2 regions of the Halomonas koreensis genome follow, and region 1 is predicted to be linked to the other one. Evidence: predicted binding sites of a transcription regulator. Region 1 holds the regulator's gene; the other holds the start of a gene.
The links. Region 1 encodes FliA, which starts transcription of late flagellar genes. Its sites were predicted from a motif close to CTAAAGTTNNNNNNNNNNCNGCCGATA; they were not measured.
Positions count from the first base shown of each region.

Region 2: the regulator FliA is predicted to act here: its motif matches at 9,345-9,371, upstream of flgM (flagellar biosynthesis anti-sigma factor FlgM).

Region 1 is NZ_JARWAK010000006.1:134,357-148,430, forward strand. It holds gene ahpF (alkyl hydroperoxide reductase subunit F) at 1-435, opposite strand, end outside; gene ahpC (alkyl hydroperoxide reductase subunit C) at 871-1,434, opposite strand; gene QC818_RS08860 (ATP-binding protein) at 1,646-4,450, shown strand; gene QC818_RS08865 (putative bifunctional diguanylate cyclase/phosphodiesterase) at 4,460-6,220, shown strand; gene QC818_RS08870 (OmpA/MotB family protein) at 6,234-6,896, opposite strand; gene QC818_RS08875 (motility protein A) at 6,889-7,704, opposite strand; gene QC818_RS08880 (RNA polymerase sigma factor FliA) at 7,806-8,510, opposite strand; gene QC818_RS08885 (flagellar protein FlhE) at 8,535-8,924, opposite strand; gene QC818_RS08890 (hypothetical protein) at 8,921-9,439, opposite strand; gene flhF (flagellar biosynthesis protein FlhF) at 9,436-11,637, opposite strand; gene flhA (flagellar biosynthesis protein FlhA) at 11,643-13,724, opposite strand; gene flhB (flagellar biosynthesis protein FlhB) at 13,721-14,074, opposite strand, start outside.
Region 2 is NZ_JARWAK010000004.1:168,036-182,109, reverse strand. It holds gene QC818_RS06755 (exodeoxyribonuclease III) at 1-5, opposite strand, end outside; gene pyrE (orotate phosphoribosyltransferase) at 97-777, shown strand; gene trmL (tRNA (uridine(34)/cytosine(34)/5-carboxymethylaminomethyluridine(34)-2'-O)-methyltransferase TrmL) at 857-1,327, shown strand; gene rep (DNA helicase Rep) at 1,367-3,418, shown strand; gene QC818_RS06735 (c-type cytochrome) at 3,616-4,377, opposite strand; tRNA gene QC818_RS06730 (tRNA-Arg) at 4,614-4,690, shown strand; gene QC818_RS06725 (formate--tetrahydrofolate ligase) at 4,895-6,655, shown strand; gene QC818_RS06720 (EAL domain-containing protein) at 6,850-8,568, shown strand; gene QC818_RS06715 (flagella synthesis protein FlgN) at 8,573-9,022, opposite strand; gene flgM (flagellar biosynthesis anti-sigma factor FlgM) at 9,019-9,309, opposite strand; gene flgA (flagellar basal body P-ring formation chaperone FlgA) at 9,411-10,103, opposite strand; gene flgB (flagellar basal body rod protein FlgB) at 10,262-10,675, shown strand; gene flgC (flagellar basal body rod protein FlgC) at 10,691-11,098, shown strand; gene flgD (flagellar hook assembly protein FlgD) at 11,103-11,813, shown strand; gene flgE (flagellar hook protein FlgE) at 11,879-13,294, shown strand; gene QC818_RS06680 (flagellar basal body rod protein FlgF) at 13,298-14,053, shown strand.

The DNA.
Region 1 (14,074 bases):
GTTGAGGATCGCCATCAGGTTCAGCGCCTGGACCACGTCCGGGCAGTTCTGGCACGACAGCGAGAAGTAGGTCTCGAAGTGCAGGTCGGCGTCGAGGGAGCGGATCTGCTCGATGACCTCGTCGCTGGCCTTGGGCGGATGGCCGCCCACCTGCAGCAGGGCCAGCACCAGGGAGGTGAACTCGTGGCCCATGGGGATGCCGGCGAACGCCACGCCGGTGGGCTCGCCGTCGCGGTGCAGGGCGAAGGACGGCGAACGCTTGTCGCCGCCCTCGGTGGACAGGGCGATCTTGTCGCTGAGCCCGGCGATCTCATCGAGCAGGGCGTGGAGCTCCCGGGACTTGTCGCCGTCATCCAGGGTGGCGACCAGCTCGAAGGGTTGGGTGACCTTGGCGAGGTAGGCTTTCAGCTGTTGCTTCAGAGAGTCGTCCAGCATAACGCGGCAATCCTTGTGATGAGTGACTCGAAGACACGACTTCCCCGTACGGGCCGCGATGGACTCGCACCCGGAAGCCATGTCGGCAGAACCGGAATCGGGCCCCGCCGGGACGTCGTCCCGATCTCGCTTGCGCGACTGGTTGGTCGATCGAGGCGCCGCGCCTCGGCGGGGTAACGGGGAGCGGGAAAATCCCGCCGGTCAGCGATCCAACAAAGGATGCGCAGATTTATGTCGCGAGCGATGAGAGGCGGGGGCGCCTAGCCTGGCCGCCGCCGGAGCACAGCTTCCGGAGTGTAGCTCGCTACATGAGAGAGCGACCGGGCCGGCGTGCCGGCACCGCCGGCGGTCAGGATGGCTAGGTTCGTTCCCGACGAACCTACGCATTTCCCACTTCCTGTGGGTCATCGAGCGCAGCAATAAATCGGCGTGTCCTTAGATCTTGCCGACCAGATCCAGCGACGGCGCCAGGGTCTCCTCGCCTTCTTCCCACTTGGCCGGGCAGACCTCGTTGGGGTTGGCGCGGACGTACTGGGCGGCCTTGACCTTGCGCAGCAGCTCCTCGGCGTTGCGGCCGATGTTGCCGGCGTTGAGCTCGATGATCTGGATCCTGCCGTCCGGGTCGACCACGAAGGTGCCGCGGTCGGCGACGCCCTCCTCCTCGATCAGCACCTCGAAGTTGCGCGACACGACATGGGTCGGGTCGGCCAGCATCGGGTACTGGAGCTTGCCGATGGTCTCGGAGCTGTCGTGCCAGGCCTTGTGGGTGAAGTGGGTGTCGGTGGAGACGCCGTAGATCTCGACGCCCAGCTTCCGGAACTCCTCGTACTTGTCGGCCAGGTCGCCCAGCTCGGTGGGGCAGACGAAGGTGAAGTCGGCCGGGTAGAAGAAGAGCACGCTCCACTGGCCCTTGAGGCTCTCGTCGCTGACCTCGACGAAGTCGCCGTTGTGATAGGCGGTGGCGTTGAACGGCTTGATCTCGGTGTTGAGCAGGGACATGGCGTTGCGATCCTCGTTGCGTTGGGTGATGGGTGAAGACGCAAACGAGAATAACCGCGGCCCTTCGATAGGTTAAATTGAACAGAATCATAATTCTGATAGCCATAGAACATCTATCGACGCCGGCGCGGGTCAAGTCCGGCCCCGAGCGGCCGATAACCCGGGGAATGGACGGCGCCTCGTCCCGAGGGCCGCGCTCCCTGGAGGCAGGATGCAGCCACCCGACTCCCCCGACATGGCCCCCACCGGCGACGGCCTGGAAGGCGTCACCCGCCTGGCCCGCGAGCTGCTCGCGGTGCCGATGGCCCTGCTGGCCCGGGTCGACCGCCGCGGCTCGCCCCGGGTGCTGGCCGTCGACGGCGCCCCCTCCCGGGAGGCGCTGGCGTTCTGTGCCCGGGTGGCGGACGCGGCGACGCCGCTGGCGGCCGAGACGGCGGGCGGCCTCGCCGGCCATCCGCTGTGCCCCGACGGCGCGGGGCCGACCGGCGCGCTGTGCGTGGCCGGCGTCCTCGACGCCCGGGCACGCCGCCGCCTGGCCCTGCTGGCGAGCCAGGCCGAGGCCCTGCTGCGCGCCCGCGAGCAGGCGCATCGCCTGGAGCGTTCCACGCGGCGCCTGGAGGCGATCCTGCGCGAGTCGGCGACCGGCATCCTGCGCATCGACGCTGACGGCATCGTGCTGGATGCCAACCCCTATGCCCTGCTGCTGCTGGGCTATGCCCGCGAGGAGCTGCTCGGCCACAACGTCAACCGGCTGATGCCGGAGGCCGTGGCCCGGGAGCACGACGGCTACCTGCGCCGCTTCCTGGCCGGCGGGACGCCGCGGATCATCGGCCAGGGGCGCGAGGTCGAGGCGCGCCACCGCGACGGCCATCCGGTGCCGGTCCACCTGGCGGTCAGCGCCCTGCGCGACGAGACGGGCCGCATCGACGAGTTCATCGGCATCCTCACCGACCTCAGCGAGATCCGCGCCGCCCGCGAGGCCGCGCTGCGCGAGCGACAGCTGCTCCGGGCGGTGCTCGACGGCAGCCACGACCCCATCTATGCCCGCAGCGGCGACGGCCGCTACCTGGCGATCAACCAGGCCTTCGACGCGCTGCTGCCCCACCGCGACGGCGACGACGCCCTCTCCGGCCTCGCCGCGGACGTGCGGGACGGGATCGAGGCGGCGGAGCGCCGCGTGCTGGCGGACGGCCGCCCCCAGCGCCTGGCGCTGTCCCTGCGCCCCGGGCGCCACCACGACCTGACCCTGGCGCCGCTGCGCGAGGTCGACGGGAGCATCGACGGCGTGGTGGGGGTCGCCCACGACAACTCCCAGACCCGGCGCCAGGCCGCCCTGCTGCGCGTGCTCCACCAGGGCATCACCGACTACCAGGCGCTGATGTCCGGCCACCGGCTGTGGACCTTCCTGATGGAGGCCCTGCGCGAGCTCACCGAGAGCGACTACGCGCTGATCGGCGAGGTCATCGAGGAGGCCGGGGCCCCGGCGCTGAAGATCCACGCCATCACCGACCTGTCCTGGAGCGAGGAGTCGCGCCGCCTGATGGAGCGGCTGCGCAGCGGCGACATGACGCTGACCGATCCCGACACCCTGCTGGGGCGCGTCTTCGCCCACGGCGAGGTGGTGATGACCGAGGACCTGGCCGGCCACCCCCACCGCGGCGGCATGCCGCCGGGCCACCCCGCGCTGCACAATTACCTGGGGGTACCGATCCACGACGGCGACGCCCTGATCGGCATGTACGCCATCGCCAACGGCCGCCGCGCCTACGACGACAGCCTGCTCGAGTGGCTGCGCCCCTTCACCGCCACCTGCGCGCTGCTGATCAACCTCTACCGGCGGATGGCGGAGCGCGAGAGCGTGCTGGAGGCCCTGGCCCGGGCCCGGGACGAGGCTCAGCGGGCCAGCCAGGCCAAGAGCGACTTCCTGTCGGCGATGAGCCACGAGCTGCGCACGCCGCTCAATGCCATCCTCGGCTTCTCGCAGCTGCTGGCCGGCAGCCGACGCCACCCGCTGGACGCGCGCCAGCGCCGCCAGGTCGAGCAGATCGACAAGAGCGGCCGCCACCTGCTGCGGCTGATCGACGACATCCTCGACCTGGCCCGCATCGAGGCCGGCCGGCTGCCGCTGTCGCGGGAGCGCGTCGACCTCGGCGAGGTGGCCGAGGACGCCCTGGAGGCGCTGGAGACCCAGGCCCGGGAGCGCGAGGTCCGGCTGGCGGCGGACCTGGTCGCCGAGGCGACGGTGGAAGGCGACTACACCCGCCTCAAGCAGGTGCTGCTCAACCTGCTGTCCAACGCCATCAAGTACAACCGCCCCGGCGGCGAGGTGCACCTGGCCATCGAGCGCCGCGGCGACGCCTGGCGGATCGGCGTCCGGGACACCGGCCCCGGCATCCCCGAGGGGCGCCGCGGCGAGCTCTTCCAGCCCTTCCAGCGGCTGGACGCCGAGCACGGCCCCGTGGAGGGCACCGGCATCGGCCTGGCCATCACCCGCGAGCTGGTGGAGCACATGGGCGGCCGCCTCGAGGTGGCGAGCCGCCCCGGGGAGGGCAGCCACTTCTGGTTCACCCTGCCCGCTACCGCCCCCGCCGCGCCTCCGGCGGCCGCGCCGACGTCCGCCCCGGCCGCCGAGGTGCGCGCCCGGGTGCTCTACGTGGAGGACAACCCGGCCAATCGACGGCTGATGGCCGAGGCCTTCGAGGAGCGCGAGGGCCTGAGCCTGCAGCTGGCGACCAGCGCCGAGCAGGCCCTCGAGCTGATCCGCCGCCGCCCCCCGGACCTGGTGCTGATGGACCTGCACCTGCCCGGCATGGACGGCTTCGAGGCGCTGGCGCGGCTGCGCGCGGTTCCGTCCCTGCGCCACCTGCCGGTGCTGGCGCTGTCGGCCAACGCCATGCGCGACGACGTGCGCCGCGGCCGGGAGGCCGGCTTCGACGACTACCTGGTCAAGCCGGTCGCCTTCGATGACCTCTTCGCGGCCCTGGCGCGCTGCCTGGCCACCCCCGAGAACGCCTGAGGAGCGGGCATGCCCGATACGGACCTGACCCACAAGCGGCTGCTGATCGTCGACGACAACCCGATCAACCTCGAGATGCTGGGCGACCTGCTGGAGGACCACGGCTACACCGACCTGGTCCTGCTGGACGACGCCCGCGAGGTCCTGGCCCACTGCCGGGCGCGGCTGCCCGACCTGATCCTGCTGGATATCCGCATGCCCCACCTGGACGGCTACGGGGTCCTCGAGCAGCTGCGGCGGGCCTTCGGCGAGCGGGCGCCGGCGGCGATCGTGCTCACCGCCCAGGTCGACGATGCCACCCGCCGGCGCGCCCTGGCGGCCGGCGTCCGGGACTTCCTGACCAAGCCCTTCGATCACGAGGAGGCGATGCAGCGCATCCGCAATGTCCTGCGGGTGGAGCAGCGGCTCGCCGAGCGGCGCGAGCAGGCCGACCGGCTCGAGGGGCTGGCCGAGGCCCGCACCCGCGAGCTCGAGCGCCTCTCGCTGACCGACCCGCTCACCGGGCTGCCCAATCGCCGGGCCCTGCTGCAGAAGCTCCAGGCCTGGCGGGCCGCCGGCCACGAGACCGGCGCGCTGTTCATCGTCCTCGACGACCTGCCCGACATCATGCGCCTGCACGGCCATGACGTCGCCGAGCGGCTGCTGCAGCGCCTGGCCGACTCGCTGGCCCCGATCCTGCCCGAGGCGGCCATGCTGGGCCTGTGGGGCGGCAACGACCTGCTGGTGATCCTGCCGGTGCCGTCGGACGGCGCCTCCCTGGACGCCCTGGCCCGCCGCCTGCTCGATCGCATCGGCCGCCCCCAGCCCGTCGACGAGCGGCGCCTCACCAGCCGCGCCCGCATCGGCATCGGCCAGGCCCGGGACCGCGCCCCGCAGCGCCTGGTGCACATGGCCGCCCTGGCGCTGCCGGACGCCCAGGCGACGCCGCCCATCCGCCATCATTGCCCGACCCTGGAGGCCCGGCAGCGCGAGCGCCTGGAGCTGCAGCACGACCTGCGCGGCGCCGCCGGCCGCGGCGAGCTGCGGCTGGCCTTCCAGCCCAAGCTGTGGCTCGCCGAGGGCCGCCCGCTGGGCGCCGAGGTGCTGCTGCGCTGGCGACACCCGCGCCACGGCGACGTCTCGCCGGGACGCTTCATCCCCCTGGCCGAGGCCACCATCGACATCCTGGAAATCGGCGACTGGGTGCTCGAGACCGCCATGGCCCGGCTGGTCGCCTGGCGGGCCGAGGACCGGGTGGCCGAGGACTTCTCCCTGGCCGTGAACGTGGCCGCCCGCCAGCTGTGCACCCCCGACTTCGCCGCCACCCTGCTGCGGCGGCTGGCCCGCCACGGCCTGCCGCCCCACAGCCTGAGCATCGAGGTCACCGAGTCCGGGCTGATGGCCGACCTGAACGAGGCCCGGCGCCAGCTGCAGGCGCTGGCGGCGGCCGGCATCGCCATCGCCGTGGACGACTTCGGCACCGGCCATTCCTCGCTGGCCTACCTGAAGACCCTGCCGCTGAGCGTGCTCAAGATCGATCGCGCCTTCGTCACCGACCTGCAGGGCGACCCCGCGGCGCGCCAGCTGGCCGGCACCATCACCCGCCTGGCCCACGGCCTGGGCTTCGAGGTGGTCGCGGAGGGGGTGGAGACCCCGGAGCAGGCGCGGCGGCTCCGGGAGATGGGCTGCGGCATCGCCCAGGGCTACCTGTTCGCGCGGCCGCAGCTCGAGGCGGCGTTCCTGGACTGGTACGCCGAGGCCACCGGCCGACGCGCCCCGGCGCCGGACTGAGCCGGCGCCGGCCTCAGCCGCGGCCGGCGGGCGCCTTGAGCAGCAGCTCGACGCGGCGGTTCTCGGCCCGGCCCTCGGCGCTGTCGTTGTCGGCCAGGGGGCGGGTGTCCGCATAGCCGATGGCGCGCAGCCGCTCCCGGGTCACCCCGGCCTCGGCCAGGGCGCGCACCACGGCGCTGGCGCGACCGGTGGAGAGCTCCCAGTTGGAGGGAAAGCGGGAGGTGGCGATGGGCAGGCTGTCGGTATGCCCCTCCACCGAGATCTGGCCCTCGACGCCGGCGAGCCGCTCGGCCAGGCGCGCCAGCACCCCGTGGCCGCCCTCGGTGAGGCGCGCCCGGCCGCTGTCGAAGAGCAGCCGCTCCTCGATGCGCAGGGTGACCCCGCGCGCGCTGCGCTCGACGCTGACGCCGTCGATGCCGAGCCCCTGGAAGCGCGGCTGCAGGCCCTCGTGACGCGGCTTCAGCCCCTGGCCCACGGCCAGGGCCGCCTGGCGCGCCGGGGACGCGATCTCGTCCTCCCGATCCCCGGGCAGGCCGTAGCTGGCCATGGACAGCAGCAGCACGAACAGCGTGATCAGCAGCGTCAGCACGTCCAGGTAGCTCATCAGCCAGCTCTCGCCGTCGCCCTCTCCCTGGGCGGGCGGCGCGATCGCCTGGCGGGTGTCGTGATCAAGCACCCTGGCCGGCCTCCTCGTCGCGCGACACCGGCCGCTGGGGATCGCGGATCTCGTCGTGGTAGTTGGCGACGAAGGAGTTCAGGGTCTCCTCGATGAACGACGGCAGGCGCCGCTTGGTGATCAGCGAGATGCCCTCGAGCACCATGTTCATGGCGATCAGGCGCTCCTCGGTGCGGCGCTCGAGCTTCACGGCGATCGGCTTGAACACCAGGTTGGCCAGCAGGATCCCGTAGAAGGTGGTCAGCAGCGCCACCGCCATGCGCGGCCCGATGACGTTCAGGTCGCCGGCCTCCATCACCTCGAGCATGTTCACCAGCCCCACCAGGGTGCCGATCATGCCGAAGGCCGGGGCGTAGGTGGCCATGGTGCGGAAGATCTGCGCCTCGGCGTGCTCGCGGGCCTTGAGCCGAGCGATGCGCCAGCGCAGCAGGTCGAAGATCTCCTCTTCCTTGGTGTTGGCGATGACCAGCTGGATGCCGGTGCGCAGGAAGGGGTTGCGGGTCTGCTCCAGGGCCGCCTCCACGGCCCGCACGTCGCCCTTGAACCACAGCCGCGACATGTCCACCAGTTCCTTGATGTCGTCGCGGGTGTAGGTGTTCTCGCGGCGGAAGACCAGCCCCACCAGGCGCACCACCCGCACCACCTCCTTGAGCGGATAGCTGATGAAGGTGGCGGCCAGGGTGCCGGCCAGCACGATGGCCAGCCCCGGCAGGTTGACGAAGCTCTGCGGCGACTCGGCGGTGAACAGCAGCACGCTCGCCAGCAGCACGATGCTCGCCAGGATCCCGATCAGCGTGGACGGATTCATGTGGGCTCCCTGTCTCTAGGACGACGGACAATGAGTGGTCATCGGCGCGAAGGCCGAAAGCTTGAGGGATGGCCGGCGAGAGAGGACATCTCGCCCGCGCCTCAGGCGTCGCGCAGCTTGCCGCGCAGCCGCCCCACGGCCTGGCTGTGCAGCTGGCAGACCCGGGACTCGGTGACGCCGAGCACGGCGCCGATCTCCTTGAGGTTGAGCTCTTCCTGGTAGTAGAGGCCCATCAACAGCTTCTCGCGTTCGGGCAGGGCCTCGATGGCCGCCACCAGCCGGGCGCGCTGCTGCTGATCCACCAGCTGCGCGAAGGGCGTCTCGGGGGCACCGTCCTCGAGCATGCGCCCCTCGCCGCCCTCGGCCATCAGTTCCTCGAAGGGCAGCAGCTGGCCGCTGTTGGTGTCGCTGAGCAGCCGGCGATAGGCCTCCAGGTCCATGTCCAGGGCGGCGGCGATCTCGGTCTCCTCCGCCGGTCGCCCCAGCTCCTGTTCCAGGCGACGCGCCGCCTCGTCGGCGGCTCGGGCGTTGCGGCGCACGCTGCGCGGCAACCAGTCGCGGCTGCGCAGTTCGTCGAGCATGGCGCCGCGGATGCGCTGGCTGGCGAAGGTCGCGAAGCTCGCCCCCTGGGCGGCGTCGAAGCGCCCCAGGGCCTCCAGCAGGCCCACGGTGCCGGCCTGGATCAGGTCGTCCAGCTCGATGCTGGCCGGCAGGCGGACCTGCAGCGCCAGGGCCTGGCGACGCACCAGGGGCATGTAGTCATCCAGCAGCGTGTCCTGTTCGATCTTGCCTTGTGCGGTATACATACGTGCCTCGGCCTCTTGCGAGCCTCACCGATAATTGACGATCACCTGCAGCCCCTGGACGCGGACCGGGCCGGCGCCGTCCGGGGCGAAGCGGAAGCGCAGCGCCTCGCCGGCGGGCAGCCCCGCCAGAGCCCGGGTGCGCCCGCGCCGGGCGGGCAGCGTCACGCAGCCGGCCGGATGGCAGAGCCGGGCCCGCAGCGCGGCCCCGGCCGGCACCCGGTAGCGCCAGCGCACCTCGACGACGCGCCCGCCGGCCGCCGCCGGGGGCGGCGTCAGTGCCCGGCTCGGGGTTTCCCGGCCGGCCACGGCGGCCCGCACCCCGGGCGCCTCGGCGGCCCAGCTGCCCGACGCCGACGCCGGCGCGGCCAGCAGCCAGCCCAGCAGGGCCGCCCCCGCCATGGCGCCCCGCCTCATGCCATCACCAGCAGGTCGATGCCCAGGTAGCGGCCCGCCGCCTGGCGCAGGTTGTCGAGCAGGCCGAGGCGCGACATGCCGGGCGGGTGTACCGCCAGCAGCCGCCGCGGCCCGCCGGCGGCCGCCAGGCGGGCCAGCACCCCGAAGGCGCGGCGAAAGGCCTCGGCGTCGCCGCCGACCCACAGCGCCCAGCGCGGCTGCTGCTCGGCCAGGGCCGCCAGGTGGGGGCTCGACACGGCCAGCGGCACCACCTTCCAGCGCCGCGGGTCGCCCACCCAGCGGCGGCCGCGGCCGGCCCACTCCTCGAACAGCTCGGTCACCCGGGCCGCCTGCTCCGCCGAGGTGTCGGGCAGGCCGACCACCACCAGGGTCGTGGTCGGCGCCGGCTCGGCGGCGGGCGATTCCGGCGCCTCGACGGGGGCCTCGACCGGGGCCGCGGGCGCCGCGCCCTGGGTCGTCCGGCCTTCCCGCTCGGCCCAGGCGCGCAGCCCGGCCGCCTGATCCCCGGCGATCACCGCAGGCCCTCCAGGCCCGCGGCGCCGACGTGGCGGATGGCGTCACGGGCCATGAACAGGTACAGCAGGCCCTCCAGCAGGGCATGCTCGCGGCGCCGGCGGCGCCCGCCCGGCAGCGCCAGCAGCTCGCCGCGCAGCTCGTCGGCCTCGGCGTCCTCGGCCTGATCCAGGTGACAGGCGGCGGCGGCCAGGCCCGCGGCCAGCAGCTGGCGCACCTCGGCATCGGTGTCGTCCGGCAGCAGGGCCTGCAGCCGCTCCCAGGCGCGACGCACCTGGCGGGGCAGGGCCTCGCCATGCAGCCGGCCGAGCAGCAATGGCAGGGTGTCGGCGGCGGCGGTCAGCGGGGTCAGCCAATAGCGCTGCCCCAGGGCGCGGCCGCTCTCGGGATCGTCCAGGACCGCGACCCAGGCCATCAGCGGCTGTCGCGACGGCCCACCACGCTGCCCCGCGGGGCCCGCCTCCACCGGCAGGGCGGCGAAGCGCGCCCGGGCGGCCTGGCCGCGGAAGCGACAGCGGCGCTCCCCGGCGTGCTCGGCGAGCGCCGCCAGCTCGGACAGTGCACGGCGCTCGCCGGCGTGATGCACCCGCTGGCCGGGCCGCGCCTGGCAGAGCCAGGGCGCCCGGGCCTCGTCCAGCCACAGCCAGGTCTCGGCGTCGGGCAGGCTCGGCAGCAGGTGGACCGCGACGCCCCGTTCACCGGCCCGGGCCAGGCGCGCGGGCCAACCCGCCGGCTGGCGCTGCTGGAGATCGGGCAGCGCCAGCCAGCCGCCGCGGGCATCGATGCCGAGATCGGGCATCGCCCAGTCGGCGCCCGGCAGGGAGCGACGCGCCGCCCACAGCATGCCCACCCGCTCGAGGGCCTCGGGGGGCGCCTCGAGCAGGCGCTCGAGGCGCTCCTCCTGCAGGCAGGCCGGCAGCGCCGACAGGTCCCAGGTGGCCTCCAGGGCGGCGATGCCGGTCAGCCGGCGACGCAGCCCCGCCAGCAGCAGGCCCAGCCGGCGCCCTCGGCCGAGCAGGTCGTCGGCCCAGGGCGTCGCGGCGAGCGTGGCGGGCGCCGACGGCGCGGCGACCCGCGCCGACAGGGCGGCCTCGACCAGCGCCTCGGCATCGGCCGCCTCCAGGTCCTCGGGGACCCGCTGGCCGGTGGAGACGAAGCGCAGCCGCAGGCCGTGGCGGATCAGGGCATCCAGCGCCGGGCCCAGCTGGCCGGCCTCGTCCTGCTTGGTCAGCAGGCAGTCGTCCAGGGCGACCCCTGCGGCCCGGGCCGCCTGGCGATAGCGAGTGATCACTTCCTCCAGGGTGCCGGGCTGGCTGGCGGCGTTGAGCACCAGCAGCATGCGCACCCGCTCGTCGCTGCCCTGGAGCTGGGCGGCCTGGGCGATGATGCGGCGATCCCGCTGGCTCATGCCCACGGTGTCGATGATCACCCAGCGCCGGCCGTCCAGCTCGCCCAGCAGCTCGTCCATGGAGGTCTCGGGAGACAGCGCGTGCAGGGGCACGTCCAGCAGCTCGGCGTAGATGCGCAGCTGCTCGTGGGCGCCGACCCGGAAGCCGTCGGTGGTCACCAAGGCGACGTTCTCGGCGCCGTGGCGCTGCACGCAGCGGGCCGCCAGCTTGGCGGTGGTGGTGGTCTTGCCGACGCCGGTGGGGCCGACCAGCGCCAGGATGCCGGGCGCGTCGAGGAAGGCTTCGGGATCGACGCTGACCGGCAGCCGCGCGGCCAGCCGCCGGGCCAGCCAGGCATGGCCGGTCTCGGGCGCGGCCTCGGGGCCGGCCAGCTCGGCGGGCAGGCGGGCGAGCAGCTCGTCGGCCAGCGCCTGGCCGAAGCCCGCCTCGCGCAGCGCCCGCTCCAAGGCCTCGCGCCCCGGCTCGGCGGCGGCCGTCGCTCCGCCCTGGCCGGCCAGCAGCGAGCGCATGTCCTGCATCTCGCGCAGCAGGCGCTCGCTCATCGCCCGCAGGTCGCCGTCGCCCTCGGCGGCGGGGGCAGGCGCCGAGGGCGTCTCGACAGCCGGCGTCGGGGGGACAGGCGACGGGGCCTCGGCGGTGGCGGGCGCCACGGCCTCGTCGGCCATGGCCAGGATCTCCACGCCCGTCTCGGTGGGGCGATTGGCCAGGATCAGGGCATCGTCGCCGAGGGCGGCGCGGACCTGGCGCATGGCCTCGCGGCTGGTCTCGCCGACGAATCGCATCACGCTCATGGGGTTCACTGTCCTCCGATCAGGGTGGTGACCCTCAGGGTCCGGTCATCGGGGAGCTCGGCCTGGGACATCACCACCAGGTGGCGCAGGCGGCGGCGCAGGAAGCGCGCCAGCACCGGGCGCAGCGGGTGCGGCACCACCAGCACCGGCGGCTCGCCACTGGCCTCGTGGCGCTCCAGGGCCTGCTCGGCCTGGGTCATCAGGGTCTCGGCCAGCCCCGGCTCCAGGGCGCCGCTGCCGTTCATGGCCTGGGTCAGCACCTGCTCCAGCTGGCCGTCCAGGCCCATGACATTGAGGGTCTCGCGGCCGGCGAACCACTGCTGGGTGATGGCCCGGCCCAGCGCCAGGCGCACCGCGGCGGTGAGCTCGCCGGGATCCTGCTGCTGGGGCGCGTGCTCGGCCAGGGCGTCGAGGATGGTGCGCATGTCGCGGATCGAGACGTCTTCCTCCAGCAGGTTCTGGAGGATGCGCTGCAGCACGGTGAGCGAGATGGCCTTGGGCACCACCTCCTCGACCAGCGGCTTGTGGTCCTCGCCGAGCTTGTCGAGCAGCTTCTGCACCTCCTGGCGGCCGAGCATCTCGGCGGCGTGGCGGTGCAGCAGGTGATTGAGGTGGGTGGCCACCACGGTGCTGGCGTCGACCACGGTGTAGCCGTAGACCTGGGCGTGCTCGCGCTGCTCGGTGTCGATCCACACCGCCGGCAGGCCGAACGCCGGGTCCTGGGTCGGGGTACCGTTCAGCTCGCCGGACACCTGGCCCGGGTCGATGGCCAGCCAGCGCCCCGGGAAGGCCTCGGCGCGGCCGATCTCGGCGCCCTTGAGGCTCAGGGTATAGGCGTTGGGCGAGAGCTCCAGGTTGTCGCGGATATGCACCACCGGCGGCAGGAAGCCGACCTCCTGGGCGAACTTCTTGCGTACGCTCTTGATGCGCCCCAGCAGCTCGCCGTCCTGCTGGGCGTCGACCATGGGAATCAGCCGGTGGCCCACCTCCAGGCCCAGGGTGTCGACCAGCTGGACGTCGTCCCAGCTGGCCTCCGGGGCCTCGGGGGCCGGCGGCGGCGCCGCCTGGGTCTGCTCGGCGACCAGCTCGCGCTCCTTCTTGCGGATCAGCCACCAGGCCAGCCCGCCCAGCAGGGTGGCGAAGATCAGGAACACCAGGTTGGGCATGCCCGGCACCAGGCCCAGCAGGCCCATGACGCAGGCCGCCAGGATCATCACCTGGGGATTGACGAACAGCTGGCCGATCATCTGCTGGCCGACGTCCTGATCGGTGGTGACCCGGGACACGGTGACGCCGGCGGCGGTGGAGATCACCAAGGCGGGGATCTGGGCCACCAGACCGTCGCCGATGGTCAGCAGCACATAGGTGCGGGCGGCGTCGCCGAAGGCCATGTCATGCTGCATCAGACCGATCAGCAGCCCGCCGATGATGTTGACCACCATGATCACCAGGCCGGCCATGGCGTCGCCGCGCACGAACTTGCTGGCGCCGTCCATGGAGCCGTAGAAGTCGGCCTCCTGGGAGACGTCGGCGCGGCGCTGGCGGGCCTCGTCCTCGCCGATCAGGCCGGCGTTGAGGTCGGCGTCGATGGCCATCTGCTTGCCGGGCATGGCGTCGAGCATGAAGCGGGCGCCCACTTCGGCGATGCGCCCGGCGCCCTTGGTGATGACCATGAAGTTGATGATCACCAGGATCAGGAACACCACCAGGCCCACGGCGAAGTTGCCGCCGACCAGGAACTGGCCGAAGGCCTCGATGACCTTGCCGGCGGCGTCGCCGCCCTGGTGCCCCTCCAGCAGCACCACCCGGGTGGAGGCCACGTTGAGCGACAGCCGCAGCAGGGTGGTGAACAGCAGCACCGCCGGGAAGGCGGCGAAGTCCAGCGGCTTCTGGGTGAACATGCTGACCAGCAGCACCATCACCGCCATGGCGATGTTGAAGGTGAACAGCAGATCCAGCGCGAAGGGCGGCAGCGGCAGGATCATCATCGACAGGATCATGATGATCAGCAGCGGGCCGGCCAGCAGCTTCATCGGCACGTCGGCCATCCAGTTGCGTCGCGGCAGGTAGTGGCTCAGGGCCTTCATGCTCGTGCCTCGTCGGTGTCATCGTCCGGCCCCGGCGCCGCCACGGCGTCCGGGATCGGCAGGTTCTCGGGCGTGGGCGGGGCCTGGCCGCCCTCCTCGGCGACGCGCTTCAGGCCGAAGGCCCAGGCCAGCACCTCGGCGACCGCGGTGTAGAGGGCGGCGGGAATCTCGTCCTCCAGCTCCACATGGTGATACAGGGAGCGCGCCAGGGGCGGCGCCTCCAGGCGCGGCACGCCGGCCTCCTCGGCGACCTCGCGGATGCGCGCCGCCACGGCATCGGCGCCCTTGGCCACGACCCGGGGCGCCGCCATGCCCGTCTGTTCGTACTTCAGCGCCACGGCGTAGTGCGT
Region 2 (14,074 bases), on a different contig from region 1:
TTCATACATGGTCCCTTTTGCGTCGCGCGTGTATGATACCCGACGTTTCGACGTTTGGGTAAATGGCGTCAGCCAATAAACGTGATAGGAGGCTCCGTGGCCGCATCGACCCTGCAACCCTACCAGCAGGCCTTCATCGAGTTCGCCATCGAGCAGGGCGTGCTGCGCTTCGGCGAGTTCACCCTCAAGTCCGGGCGCGTCAGCCCCTACTTCTTCAACGCCGGGCTGTTCAAGACCGGCCGCGCCCTGGCGCAGCTGGGCCGCTTCTATGCCCGGGCCATCGCCGACAGCGGCCTGGAGGCCGACGTGCTGTTCGGCCCGGCCTACAAGGGCATTCCCCTGGCGGCGGCCACCGCGGTGGCGTTGGCGGATCATCATGACCGCGATCTGCCCTATGCGTTCAATCGCAAGGAGGCCAAGGATCACGGCGAGGGCGGCCAGATCGTCGGTGCCGCCCTGGAGGGCCGCATCCTGATCGTCGACGACGTCATCACCGCCGGCACCGCCATCCGCGAGGTGATGGGGCTGATCGAGGGCGCCGGGGCCGAGGCCGCCGGCGTGGTGGTCGCCCTCGATCGCCAGGAGCGGGGCGGCGACGACGGCGATGCCCGCAGCGCCATCCAGCAGGTGGCGGCGACCTACGGCATGCCGGTGGTGAGCATCGTCACCCTGGACATGGTGCTCGAGTATCTGGAGGTCCACGCCGGCGCCGAGCTGCGCGGCCACGCCGAGGCCATCCGTGCCTATCGCGACCGCTACGGGGTCGCGAACGACTGAGACGAGCGCCTCGCTGCCCCTCTCTCGGGCCCCTGACGGGGCCCGAGCGCGTTCCAGGCCATCATATCAGGAGGCGTCGATGCTCGACGTGGTGCTCTACCAGCCCGAGATCCCGCCCAACACCGGCAACCTGATCCGGCTCTGTGCCAATACCGGCTTCCGGCTGCACCTGATCGAGCCGCTGGGCTTCACCCTGGACGACAAGCGGCTGCGCCGCGCCGGCCTCGATTACCACGAGTGGGCCCGGGTGAGGGTGCACCCGGACTGGGCGGCCTTCCTCGAGGCGGTAGCCCCGGGCCGCGTCTTCGCCGTTTCGACCCGGGGCCGTACCGGCTATCATGAGCCGGCCTATCGGGAGGGCGACGCCCTGGTGTTCGGCCCTGAGACCCGCGGCCTGCCCCAGGCCATGCTGGATGCCCTGCCCGAGACGCAGCGCCTGCGCATCCCCATGCGGCCCGAGAGCCGCAGCCTGAACCTGTCCAACGCCGGGGCGGTGCTGGTCTTCGAGGCCTGGCGCCAGCTGGGCTTCCCCGGCGCCGGCCATCTGTAGGCGCGCAGCGTGCTGCGCGATCGTGGAGGAAACCGCGCCATGAGCATTCAGCAGCGAATCGCCAAGCTCAATCCCCGCCAGCAGGAAGCGGTACGGGCCATCGACGGCCCCTGCCTGGTGCTGGCCGGCGCCGGCTCCGGCAAGACCAGCGTGATCACCACCAAGATCGCCTACCTGGTCCAGGAGTGCGGCATGAGCGCCCGGCGCATCGCCGCGGTGACCTTCACCAACAAGGCCGCCCGGGAGATGAAGGAGCGGGTGGGCCAGATGCTCCAGGGCCGCCAGGGTCACGGCCTGACGGTCTCCACCTTCCACACCCTGGGGCTCAACATCATCCGCGGCGAGCTCAAGACCCTGGGCTACAAGCCAGGCTTCTCGCTATTCGACCCCGAGGACGCCAAGGCGCTGCTGCGCGACCTGATGAACAAGGACGCCCAGGTCGACGCCGAGGCGATCAACCAGGTCCAGGCGACCATCTCCAACTGGAAGAACGACCTGGTCCGGCCCGGCCAGGCGCTGTCCCATGCCGGCAGCGAGGACGAGCTGTTCGCCGCCCGGGTCTACGAGGCCTATGTGCGCCACCTCAAGGCCTACAACGCCGTGGACTTCGACGACCTCATCCTGCTGCCCGTGACCCTGCTGCGCGACGATCCCGAGGCCCTGGCCCGCTGGCGGCGCAAGATCCACTACATGCTGGTGGACGAGTACCAGGACACCAACGTCAGCCAGTACCAGCTGGTGCGCCTGCTGATGGGCGAGCGCCAGACCTTCACCGTGGTCGGCGACGACGACCAGTCGATCTACGCCTGGCGCGGGGCGCGGCCCGAGAACCTGGTGACCCTGGGCGAGGACTTCCCGCGGCTCAACGTCATCAAGCTCGAGCAGAACTACCGCTCCACCGGCACCATCCTGGGTGCCGCCAACACCCTGATCGCCAACAACCCCCACGTCTACGAGAAGACCCTGTGGTCCGACATGGGGCGGGGCGAGGCGATCCGGGTGGTGGTCAACCGCCACGAGGAGGCCGAGGCCGAACGCGTGGCCAGCGAGATCCTCACCCGGCGCATCAAGGAGCGCGCCGAGTGGCGCGACTTCGCGGTGCTCTACCGCGGCAACTTCCAGGCCCGGCTGCTGGAGCTCAAGCTGCAGCATTACCAGATCCCCTACAAGCTCTCCGGCGGCACCTCCTTCTTCTCGCGCAACGAGATCAAGGACGCCATGGCCTACCTGCGGCTGCTGATCAACCCGGCCGACGACAACGCCTTCCTGCGCATCGTCAACGTGCCGCGCCGGGAGATCGGGCCGACCACCCTGGAGAAGCTGGCCAACTACGCCACCGAGCGGGGCAGCTCGCTGTTCGCCGCCTGCCGGGAGCTGGGGCTGGCGGAGCAGTTGCCGACCCGGGCCGTCGAGCGGCTCGGGAGGTTTACCCACTTCATCGAAGGGGTGCGCCGGCGCATGGACGGCGGCGACGCCATCGCCGCCATCCGCGAGATGCTGCGCGAGATGGACTACGAGGCCTGGCTCTACCAGAACGCCAGCGCGCCGACCATCGCCGAGCGGCGCATGGCCAACGTCTGGACTCTGGTCGACCAGCTCGAGAAGTCGATGCAGGCCGATCCCGAGGAGGACGCCACCAGCACCGCCACCGAGACCGACGGCGTGGAGGCGGCGATCTCGCGGCTGGTGCTGCGCGACATCCTCGAGCAGCAGGCCGAGGAGGACGACTCCGACCGCGTGCAGCTGCTGACCATGCACGCCTCCAAGGGCCTGGAGTTCCCGCATGTCTACCTGATGGGCCTCGAGGAGGAGCTGCTGCCCCATCGCAATGCCATCGAGGTGGGCACCGTGGAGGAGGAGCGGCGCCTGGCCTATGTGGGCATCACCCGGGCGCGGCGCACCCTGACCCTGACGCTGGCCCGCCAGCGCAAGGCCTACGGCGAGCTGATGGACTGCACGCCCAGCCGCTTCCTCGACGAGCTGCCGGCGGATGCCCTGGAGTGGGAGGGGCGCGCCGATCGTGAGGATCCGGAGAAGAAGCAGGCCCGCGGCCAGGACGCGTTGGCGGGGATCCGCTCGCTGCTGGGATGATCCCGGGTGCGAGGTGCGAGGTGCGAGGTGCGAGGTGCGAGGTGCGAGGTGCGAGGTGCGAGGTGCGAGTGATGGAAGCCTCGTGGGTCGGGTAGGCGAGCCTGCGAGCGCACCCGACAATCAATGCGCCGTGGCGACGGCGGAAAGCAAGCGGGGCGCCCTAGGGCGCCCCGCTGTCGTCTCCCGCGCGGTCGTCCTTACTCGACGCTGCCGAGCAGGTGATCCACGGCGGCCTTGACCTCGGCGTCGGACAGGCCGGGGTTGCCGCCCTTGGCGGGCATGGCGTTGAAGCCGTTGATGGCGTGGTCGTAGAGGGTCTCGGTGCCCTGCTCGAGACGCGCCGCCCAGGCGGCGGCGTCGCCCTTCTTCGGGGCTCCGGCGGCGCCGGTGTCGTGGCAGGCCATGCACACGCTGTTGTAGATGGCGGCGCCATCGATGCCGGCGGTGGCCGGTTCGGCGCTGGCGTCCGCGCCGTCATCGGCCGGGGCCGCGTCGTCGCCGCCGGCGGCCTGGGCGGGCACCTCCATGACCGGCTCCACCAGGTAGGCGACGGCGGCCTGGACTTCCTCGTCGGAGAGGTTGGGGTTGCCGCCGCGGGCCGGCATGGCGTTGAAGCCGTTGATGGCATGGCCCAGCAGCGTCTCGAAGCCCTTGTCGGTACGACCGGCCCAGGCCGCCTCGTCGCCGCGCTTGGGTGCCCCGGCGGCGCCGGTGTCGTGACAGGCCATGCAGACGTTGTTGTAGATGGTCTCGCCGTCGGCGCCGCCGGAAGCGGCGCTATCGCCACCGCCGCTCGCGGCCATGGCGGTGCCGCAATCCTCGCCCTGCAGGCACACCTCGCCCACCGGCGCCAGTCGCTCGGCGATGGCCTCGCGGTCCACGTCTTCCTGGGCATGGGCCATGCCCGCGGTCAGGCCGAGCAGGGCCAGACACCCCATGATCAACTTGCTGGATTTCACTCTCACCACCTCTTGACGGTCTTGTCATCGAATCACGGTCGGCATCACGACAGCCGCAGGACGCCATGAAGCGCACAATGCGCGCCAGTATAGCGGGATCGACAATCACTGGAAAATGTCGCCGATCAACTCCCCGGCAGTCGGGGCGCGGCGATGATGGCCGCCCGGCTGGACAGCCGCCGGGTCGGCAGGATAGGATATGGCTCGCCTGACGGGCATTCCCCGTCGGGCCGTGTGCGCCCTTAGCTCAGCTGGATAGAGCGTCGCCCTCCGGAGGCGAAGGTCAAAGGTTCGAATCCTTTAGGGCGCGCCAGAATCTCAGGGCCCACGGTCATCCGTGGGCCCTTTTTCGTGTGCCGTCTTCCGCCGTCGGGGCGTGGCGCCTCCGTCATGGCCGTTTCGACTACGCGGATGTCGCAACCGGAATGCTCGCCCGCGCCGAGACGGACCACGCTGCTGTCAGGGCCCGGGAGCGGGCGTTGTCGGGCCCCGCCGGACGCACACGAAGGGGGGCGAGATGACCGACTATATCCCGTTTCGAGACGATAGGTCCGCCGCTCGCCCGGCCTCGCCGCCGGAGTCACCCCCCAGCGGCACCCTGCCGCCGCCGGGCTCGCCGGACATCCTCATCGCCCGGGCGGTGCCGCCGCGGCCCATCGCCGAGGTCGCGGCCCGTCTCGGGCTCGACGCCGACCGGCTGCTGCCCTTCGGTCACGACAAGGCCAAGCTGCCGCATGATCTCACCGACGGCCTGGCCGCGCGGCCCCAGGGCAAGCTGGTGCTGGTGACCGCCATCACCCCGACGCCGGCCGGCGAGGGCAAGACCACGACCACGGTGGGGCTCGGCGACGGCCTGAACCGGCTCGGCCACCGGGCGGCCATCTGCCTGCGCGAGCCCTCCCTCGGCCCCTGCTTCGGCATGAAGGGCGGGGCCGCCGGCGGCGGCCGGTCCCAGGTCATCCCCATGGAAGACATCAACCTGCATTTCACCGGCGACTTCCATGCCATCACCAGCGCCCATAACCTGCTGTCGGCGCTGATCGACAACCACCTGTACTGGGGCAACGAGCTCGATATCGACCCCGAGCGCATCGCCTGGAAGCGGGTGATGGACATGAACGATCGGGCGCTGCGCCACCTGACCGTCGGCCAGGGCGGTCAGGGGGTGATGCGTCGCGACGGCTTCGATATCACCGCGGCCTCCGAGATCATGGCCATCCTCTGCCTGGCCGCCGACCTGGCCGATCTGCAGCGCCGGCTGGGCGAGATCCTGGTGGCCCGGGATCGTAGCGGCCGGCCGATCCGGGCGCGCGATCTCGGCGCCGACGGGGCCATGGCGGTGCTGCTCAAGCAGGCCCTGGCCCCCAATCTGGTCCAGACCCTGGAGCACAACCCGGCCTTCGTCCACGGCGGCCCCTTCGCCAACATCGCCCATGGCTGCAACTCGGTCATGGCCACCCGGGCGGCGCTGTCGCTGGCCGATATCGTGATCACCGAGGCCGGCTTCGGCGCCGACCTAGGGGCCGAGAAGTTCTTCAACATCAAGTGCCGCCAGGCCGGCCTCTCCCCGAGCGCCGTGGTGGTGGTGGCGACCCTGCGGGCGCTCAAGATGCACGGCGGCGTGGCTCGGGAAGCCCTGGGTGAGGTCGATCCCGAGGCCGTGAGGCGCGGCGCCCGCAACCTGGCGCGGCATGTCGATAACCTGCGCACCTTCGGCGTGCCGCTGCTGGTGGCCATCAACCAGTTCGACCAGGACGCGCCGGAAGAGCACGAGACCCTGCGCCAGGCCTGTGGCGAACTGGGCGTCGAGCTGGTGGTCAGCAGCCACTGGCGCGACGGTTCGGCCGGCAGCGAAGCCCTGGCCGAGCGGGTGGCGGCCATGCTGGAGGAGGAGCCCGCCCCGGCGCTGTCGTTCACCTATGGCGACGAGGCCCGGCTGGAGGACAAGATCCGAGCCATCGCCACCCGGCTCTATGGGGCCGCCGACATCAGCCTCGACGACGGCGTGCGCCAGCGGCTCGAGGAATACGAGGCCCTGGGCTATGGCCACCTGCCGGTCTGCATCGCCAAGACGCAGTACAGCTTCGCCGCCGAGCCGGCCATGAGCGGGCTGGCCGCCGGCCATGTGCTGCCGGTGCGCGACACCGAGCTCGCGGCCGGCGCCGGCTTCGTGGTGGCGCTGTGCGGTTCCATCATGCGCATGCCGGGTATGCCGCGACGCCCGGCGAGCCTCGGCATCCGGCTCGACCCGCGCGGCGAGGTCGACGGCCTGTCCTGATCCGGGGCGGCGGGCCCCCGCCGGGCTGGTATACTTCAGGCCAGCGTGGGCAGGCTGGTGAGGCACTCGCATGAGGCGAGGCCGTCCCGTCAACGGGCGTCGTGAGGGAACCCGCTTCGTCATTCGTTTCGCGCTAAAGAAGGCTTCGATTCGGCCGACACCATGTCGACACCTTGAGATCGCGAGACGGCAGCATGACGGGCGACGGCACCAGACCACCAACCAGCCATTCCGGCACGCCGGCGTCCGTGCAGCGCCTGCCGGCGGCGCTGTCCCACCTCGCCGTCGAGCGCACGCCGGTCGGCCTGATGCTGGTGGATGACGACTACCGCATCCGCTGGGTCAATGCCGGCTTCCGCCAGCTGCTGGCCGCCCGGGCCCCGGAGCCGGTCGGCGCGCTGCTCGGCGAGCTCGTCAGCCGGCCCGCCTATCTGAGCTCGACCGACCCCGGCCCGGCGGGCGGCTGGCAGTCGGTGCGGCTGGGGCAGCGGCCGGAGGATCGCCTGGTGCTGATGACGGGGACGCCGGCCGATGCTCGGGGGTTGCGCCTGTTCACCTTCCTCGACCCCTGGGAGGAGGGGCTCAGCGGTCCGTCGCTGTCGCTGGGCCTCCACCGGGACCCGGTCAACCGTCTGGCCAGCGTCTGGCTCTTCGAGGATCGCCTGCGCCATGCCCTGGAGCGCTCCTCGCGACCGGACCAACCCGTGGGGCTGCTGCTGGCGCGCCTCGATCAGCGCGAGGCCCTGCGAGAGCGGCTCGGAGTGGAGGGCCTGGAGGCCCTGCTGCAGCAGGTGGAGCGGCGCCTCGCCCAGACCCTGCGCCGCGAGGACAGCCTGTCGCGGTTGAGCGAGGGATGCTGGGGGATCCTGATCGAGCACCCGCTGTCCCCGGTCGGCCTGCAGACCGCCGCGCTGCGCTGTCTCGAGGCGATGGAGCCGCCCTTCCGGACACGCGGGCGTGCCCAGCAGCTGCTGAGCCTGAGCATCGGCATCGCGATCTCGCCCGACGACGGCGAAACCGCCGACCAGCTGCTGTGCGGCGCCGAGAGCGCCCTGGGAGAGGTGGAGCCGGGGCGCCATGCCTTCTTCGACGCGGCCCTGCGCCGGCGGCTGGCGGCCGACCTGGCGTTCCGCCAGCAGCTCCAGGAGGCGCTGATGGCCCCGCAGCGGCACTTCCGGGTGGTCTATCAGCCCCAGCTCGACCTGCGCAGCGGACGCTGCGTCGGGGTCGAGGCCCTGGTTCGCTGGCGACATCCCGAGCGGGGCCTGCTGCCGCCGGGCGACTTCCTGCCGGTGGTCGCCGAACTGGGCCAGCAGGTGCGGCTGGATCGCTGGGTGCTGGGTGCCGTCGTCGCCCAGCATGCGGCCTGGCGGTCTGCGGGATCGCCCCTGGCCGAGCTGGCCGTGGCGGTCAACCTGTGCGCCGAGATGCTCGACCAGGAGGTCTTCGATCGACGCCCCCTGGATGTCTTCCTGCGCCATCAGGCCATCGAGCCCGGCTGGCTGAGCCTCGAGTTCGCCCAGGACGATCTCGTCACCCAGGCGGCGGCCAACGGGCACCTGATCAAGCGCCTGCGGGCGCTGGGGGTGGGGCTGGTGGTCAACGACTTGGGACGCGGCGGGCTGGACCTGATGGGCCTGGCCGGCCTGGCCGTGAGCCGGGCCAAGCTGAGCCGCTCGCTGATCGCGGCCCTCCCCGAGGGGACGTCCCGTGAGGGCGCCGCCCTGGCGGCCATGCTGAAAGGATTGCCGATGATGGGGCTGGAGGCCGTGGCGGTGGGCATCGAGACGCCGGGCCAGCTATCGTCGGTCAGGGGGCTCGGGATCGATCTGATGCAGGGAAACGCCCTGGGGGCGCCGCTGTCGGCGGAGCCTCTGGAGGCCTGGCTGGCGGCTCGGCGGGCGCCCGCCTGAGGCGTCAGGCTCGGGCGTCGAGGCGTCTCGGTTGCAGCCCGGTGCGGCCGTCGGCGCCGTAGACGGCGGGATTGGCCAGGCGGTGGATGTAGTCGAGCATTTCCTGATTGTGGCCCATGCGCAGCTCCAGCAGGCGGCCGTTGCGCTCATTGAGCCGTGCGACCTCTCCGGCCGTGGCCAGCAGCGCCTCCCACTGCGCCAGGCAGTCGGCATCCGCGGCCGCCTGGCGGGCGCCGTCGCGGCCGGCCGGGTAGCCGAGCCGCCGCTGCACCTCGGCGCGGCGCCGCTCGGTGCCCTCCAGCGACTCCTGCAGCTGCGTCTTCTCCTCGGCCACCGCCTGCAGGCGGTGGCCGTCGATATCGCCGGCCACCAGCAGCGCCTGTTCCTCCTCCAGCCGGTCCCGCAGGGTCGACAGGCGCCCGACCTGTTCCTCGAGCAGCCGCTGGAGACTCATGAGCCCTCGCTCCGCTGGCCGAGCAGGTCCTGGACGCTGGCGAGTAGGCCGTCGGCGATGCGCTCCGGGTCCAGCTCCAGCCGGCCGTCGCGAATGGCCTCGCGGATCTCGTCGACCCGGGCGGTGTCGATGTCCTGGCTGGCATCGGCCGCGCTGTGGCGAAGATGCGTTTGCGTCGCCGACTCGGCGCCCTCGTCGGCGGGCGACGACGCGCCCTGGGGCTGGCGAGCCGGGTCGCGCGGCTCGATCTGGCCGGGACGCAGGGGATGGTGATTGTCGACTTTCACGGTGAAGGGCCTCGTGACCGGTGCGTTACCCGGGCTATCGGCGCCCGAAGGCGTAACTTTAATGGCCTTGCCGGGTGACTTCCAGCCTGGCCCCGGCCGATTCAGCCGTCCACCGCCAGGCGGCGGGGGCCGATGACTCGCCCCTCGATGATGCGCCGGTCGTCCAGCCTTACCCGGATGCGTTCGCCCCGGCCGCCGGCGCCCAGCGCCTCGGCCTGCCGGGTCACCCGGAAGCCGTCGCCGCGCGCCTCCAGCGTCACCCGGTCGCCGCGATCCACCAGGTGGGGCGGGCGCAGCTGATGAGCCTGGAACGGCCGGTCGGCGGCCAGCGGACGCCGCGCCACCTGGCCGACGACGGCCTCGGGATCGCGCAGCGCCTGGCGTGGCAGGCGGTTCAGCGCGCCGCGGCGCATCGCCAGGTCGTGCCGGGAGAGGCGCTCGCCGGTCGCGATGCGCCGGGCCGTGACCGGGTAACGGCCGATCGCCTCGACCTCGGCCTGCAGGTAGCGGGTGCGCCGCTCCGCCCCGCCGCACTCGACCCCCACCGACACCCGGCCGAGCGGCGGGCGCGCGCCGTCCGGCAGGAAGGGGCGCGGGTCCTGGCACGCCGGGAAGCGGGCGTTCGGGGGGTGGAGGGTGACGCTCACCGATTCGCCGAGGCCGGCGGCCTCCCGCTCCAGGAAGGCGCCCGCGGCCTGCACCCAGGGCGCCTCGGCCAGCGCCTGGGCGGGGCCGGCCAGGGTCAGCACGGCCAGCACGGCACGCATCAGCGGGCGGGGGAGTCGCGGCGTCATGGCGAGGTCCTGTTCGGGAGCTGTGGACGAGTCTAACGCGCGTCGCGTTGCCGGAACCGGGGAAATGGCCCCCCTTCCTCCGGCTGTTCGTTCCTTTGGGGTGACCGCGGGCTGGCTATTCTGCACCCTCGACGAATTTCCATTTCCGGGAGCGCCGGATGATCGACCAGCTCGAAGCCGCCTTCAATTTCCACCAGCAGGCCCTGGGGCTGCGCCATGAGCGCCAGAAGGTGCTGGCCAGCAACATCGCCAACGCCGACACCCCGGGCTACAAGGCCCGCGACATGGACTTCGGTCGCGAGCTGGAGAGGGCCGTGAAGCAGGGCCAGGCGGCCGGCGGCGGCCTGTCGCTGTCGCGCACCGCCGAGGGGCACCTGCCCGGCCAGGGGCCGGCGTCGGTGGGCCGCGACCTGCTCTACCGGGTGCCCGACCAGCCCAGCCTGGACGGCAACACCGTGGACATGGATCGCGAGCGCACCGCCTTCGCCGACAACTCGGTGCGTTACCGGACGGCGCTGACGATCCTCAACAGTCGCATCCAGGGCCTCAAGAAGGCCATGCAACCCGAATAAGCCAGGAGCGGATCCATGTCGATGTTCTCTGTGTTCGATATTTCCGGCTCGGCCATGAGCGCCCAGTCGCAGCGCATGAACGTGACCGCCAGCAATCTCGCCAATGCCGACAGCGTCGCCGGCCCGGACGGCGAGGCCTATCGCGCCAAGCAGGTGATGTTCGAGAGCCGGGCCGCCTCCCGGGCCGGCATCGGCGGCGTGGGGGTGCGCGAGGTGGTCGAGGATCCCTCCCCGCTGCGCCAGGAGTATCGCCCCGAGCACCCGCTGGCCGACGACCAGGGCTACGTGAGCATGCCCAACGTCGATCCCGTGGCGGAGATGGCGAACATGATCTCGGCCTCGCGTTCCTATCAGGCCAATGTCGAGGTCATGAACACCAACAAGCAGTTGATGCTCAAGACCCTGACCCTGGGCGAGGGCTGATCCCATGGCGAACACCATCGATTCCAGCGTGACCAGCGCCCTCAACGCCGGCGCGGCGAGCGGCCGGGCGGGGCAGTCCGCGGCCCTACAGGACAGCTTCATGACGCTGCTGGTGACGCAGCTGCAGAACCAGGATCCGCTCAGCCCGATGGAAAACAAGGAGATGACCTCCCAGCTGGCGCAGATCAACACCGTCAGCGGCATCGAGAAGCTGAACGACTCCCTGGGGCAGATCAACGACCAGATCGATGCCGGCCAGACCCTCCAGGCGTCCGGCCTGATCGGCAAGGGCGTGCTGGTGCCGGGGGATCGCATCCTGCTCAGCCAGGGCGAGGCCGCCGAGGGCGAGGAAGGCGATGGCGAGGTCACCACCACGCCCTTCGGGGTCGAGCTCGAGCAGCCGGCGGACAACGTCACCGTCACCATCACCAACCAGGCCGGCGAGGTGATCAACCGCTACGACCTGGGCGGCGTCGATGCCGGGGTGGAGTCCTTCAGCTGGGACGGCGAGACCAGCGACGGCCAGATCGCCGCGGACGGGGCCTACCACGTCAGCGTCGAGGCCACCCGCGGCGGCGAGCCGGTGCCGGTGGACAGCCTCAACTATGCGGTGGTGGGCAGCGTGACGCCGCCCACGGACGGCGGGCCGCTGACCCTGGACCTGGGCGCCGTCTATGGCCGGGTCGAGCTCTCCGACATCAAGCAGATCCTCTGACAGCCGGGCCGGCAAAGCGTCGGCCGCTCCACGCTTCGCAACGCAGATAACGCAGGGATAGTGACATGGGTTTCTCACAAGCGCTCAGCGGCCTGAACGCCGCCTCCTCCAGCCTCGACGTGCTGGGCAACAACATCGCCAACTCCCAGACCGTGGGCTACAAGAGCTCCAGCGCCCAGTTCGCGGACGTCTTCGCCGGCTCCACCGGCCTGGGCACCAAGGTCTCGACGGTCCTGCAGGACTTCGAGGCGGGCAACATCGAGGCCACCGGCCGCGAGCTGGATCTGGCCATCAGCGGCCAGGGCTTCTATCGCTTCCAGCAGAACGGCGAGGTGGTCTACTCGCGCAACGGCCAGCTATCGATGACGCCGGACGGCTACCTGCAGAACGCCCAGGGGGCCCGGATCATGGGCTACGGCATCAACGCGGCCGGCAACGTCGAGACCGGCGGCCAGCCCGAAGTGCTGCAGGTGCCGTCAGAGGAGATGCCCGCCAGCGCCACCACCGACGTGGCCACCACCCTCAACCTGGATTCCCGGGAGGTCGTCGGCGACGAGCTCAGCCAGACCACCCTCGCGACCGGGGGAACGGCGCCCAACGACGAGACCACCGTCAACTACCACTATTCCAACAACTTCACCGTCTACGACTCCCTGGGCAATCCGCGCAATATCACCGTCTATTACGAGAAGGGCGAGCAGCGCGTAGATAACACGACGGCCACGCCGCGCGATGTCTACTACGACGCCAGCAGCGGCAACAACGTGTACTACAACAGCGGTACCGGCAACTACGAAGATCAGGCCGGGACGGCCCTGGCGACACAGCCGGATACCGCCAACCTGACGGCGGTGATGGACGATACGGCCAACACCTGGACGTCGCGCATCGCCATGGATGGCCAGCTGCTGGCGAACGGCGCCGACATGCCCCAGCAATCGCAGCTGACCTTCGATGCCAACGGCCAGCTGACCGCCGGCGGCAACCAGACCTATACCTTCGCCTCCGCCGGCTTCCTGGGCGGCGGGCCCCAGGACCTGACCTTCGACCTGAACCTGGCCGGCTCCACCCAGTTCGGCAACAGCTCGCGGGCCAGCGATCTGACCCAGAACGGCTACACCTCCGGCGCCCTGGTGGGCATCACCATCGAGGAGGACGGCACCGTGACGCGCAACTACACCAACGAGCAGTCGCGCCCCGCGGGCCAGATCGCCCTGGCCAACTTCCGCAACCCGGAAGGCCTCCAGGCGGTGGGCGACAACGCCTGGACGTCCACCGCGGCCTCGGGCCAGGAGCTGCTGGGCGAGGCCGGCACCGGGGTGCTGGGGACCATCGAGGCGGGGGCCATCGAGACTTCCAACGTGGACCTGGCCAAGCAACTGGTGGACATGATCGTCACCCAGCGCGCCTATCAGGCCAACTCCCAGACCATCAAGACCCAGGACGAGGTCCTGCAGGCCTCCATCAACCTGAGCCGCTAAGCCATGGATCGCATCCTCTACACCGCCATGAGCGGCGCCCGGCAGAGCATGGAGCAGCAGTCGGTGGTCAGCCACAACCTGTCCAACGCCTCCACCACCGGCTTCCGCGCCCAGCTGCACGCCATGCGCGCGGTGCCGGTTCAGGGCGAGGCGCGCCTGGACACCCGGGCCTCGGTGGCCGCCTCGACCCCGGGCAGCGACTTCTCCGCGGGCCCCATGAATCACACCGGCCGCGCCCTGGACGTGGCGATGCAGGGTGACGGCTGGCTGGCCGTGCAGGCGGCGGACGGCAGCGAGGCCTATACCCGCCGGGGCGACCTCCAGGTGGATGGCGACGGCCTGCTGCGCAGCGCCGGCCGCCCGGTGCTCGGCGAGGGCGGCCCCATCCAGGTGCCGCTGGGCGCCTCGTTGTCGATGGGCAGCGACGGCACGCTCAGCGCGATCGGGGCCGGCCAGGACGCCGATGCCCTGGCCATGGTCGGGCGCCTCAAGCTGGTCTCCCCGGGGGAGGCCGGCCTGGTGCGCGGCGATGACGGCCTGTTCCGGGCGCCGCCCGGCGAGGACGGGGCCGTGGCGCCGCTGCCCGCGGATGATCAGGCCCGGCTGGTGAGCGGCGCCCTGGAGGGCAGCAACGTCAGCGCCGTCGAGACCATGGTGTCGATGATCGACGTGGCCCGCCGCTACGAGATGCAGACCAAGGTCATGAGCACCGCCGACGAGAACGCCCAGCGCGCCAACCGCCTGCTGTCGATGAGCTGAGCCCCGACCAACACGAGGAAA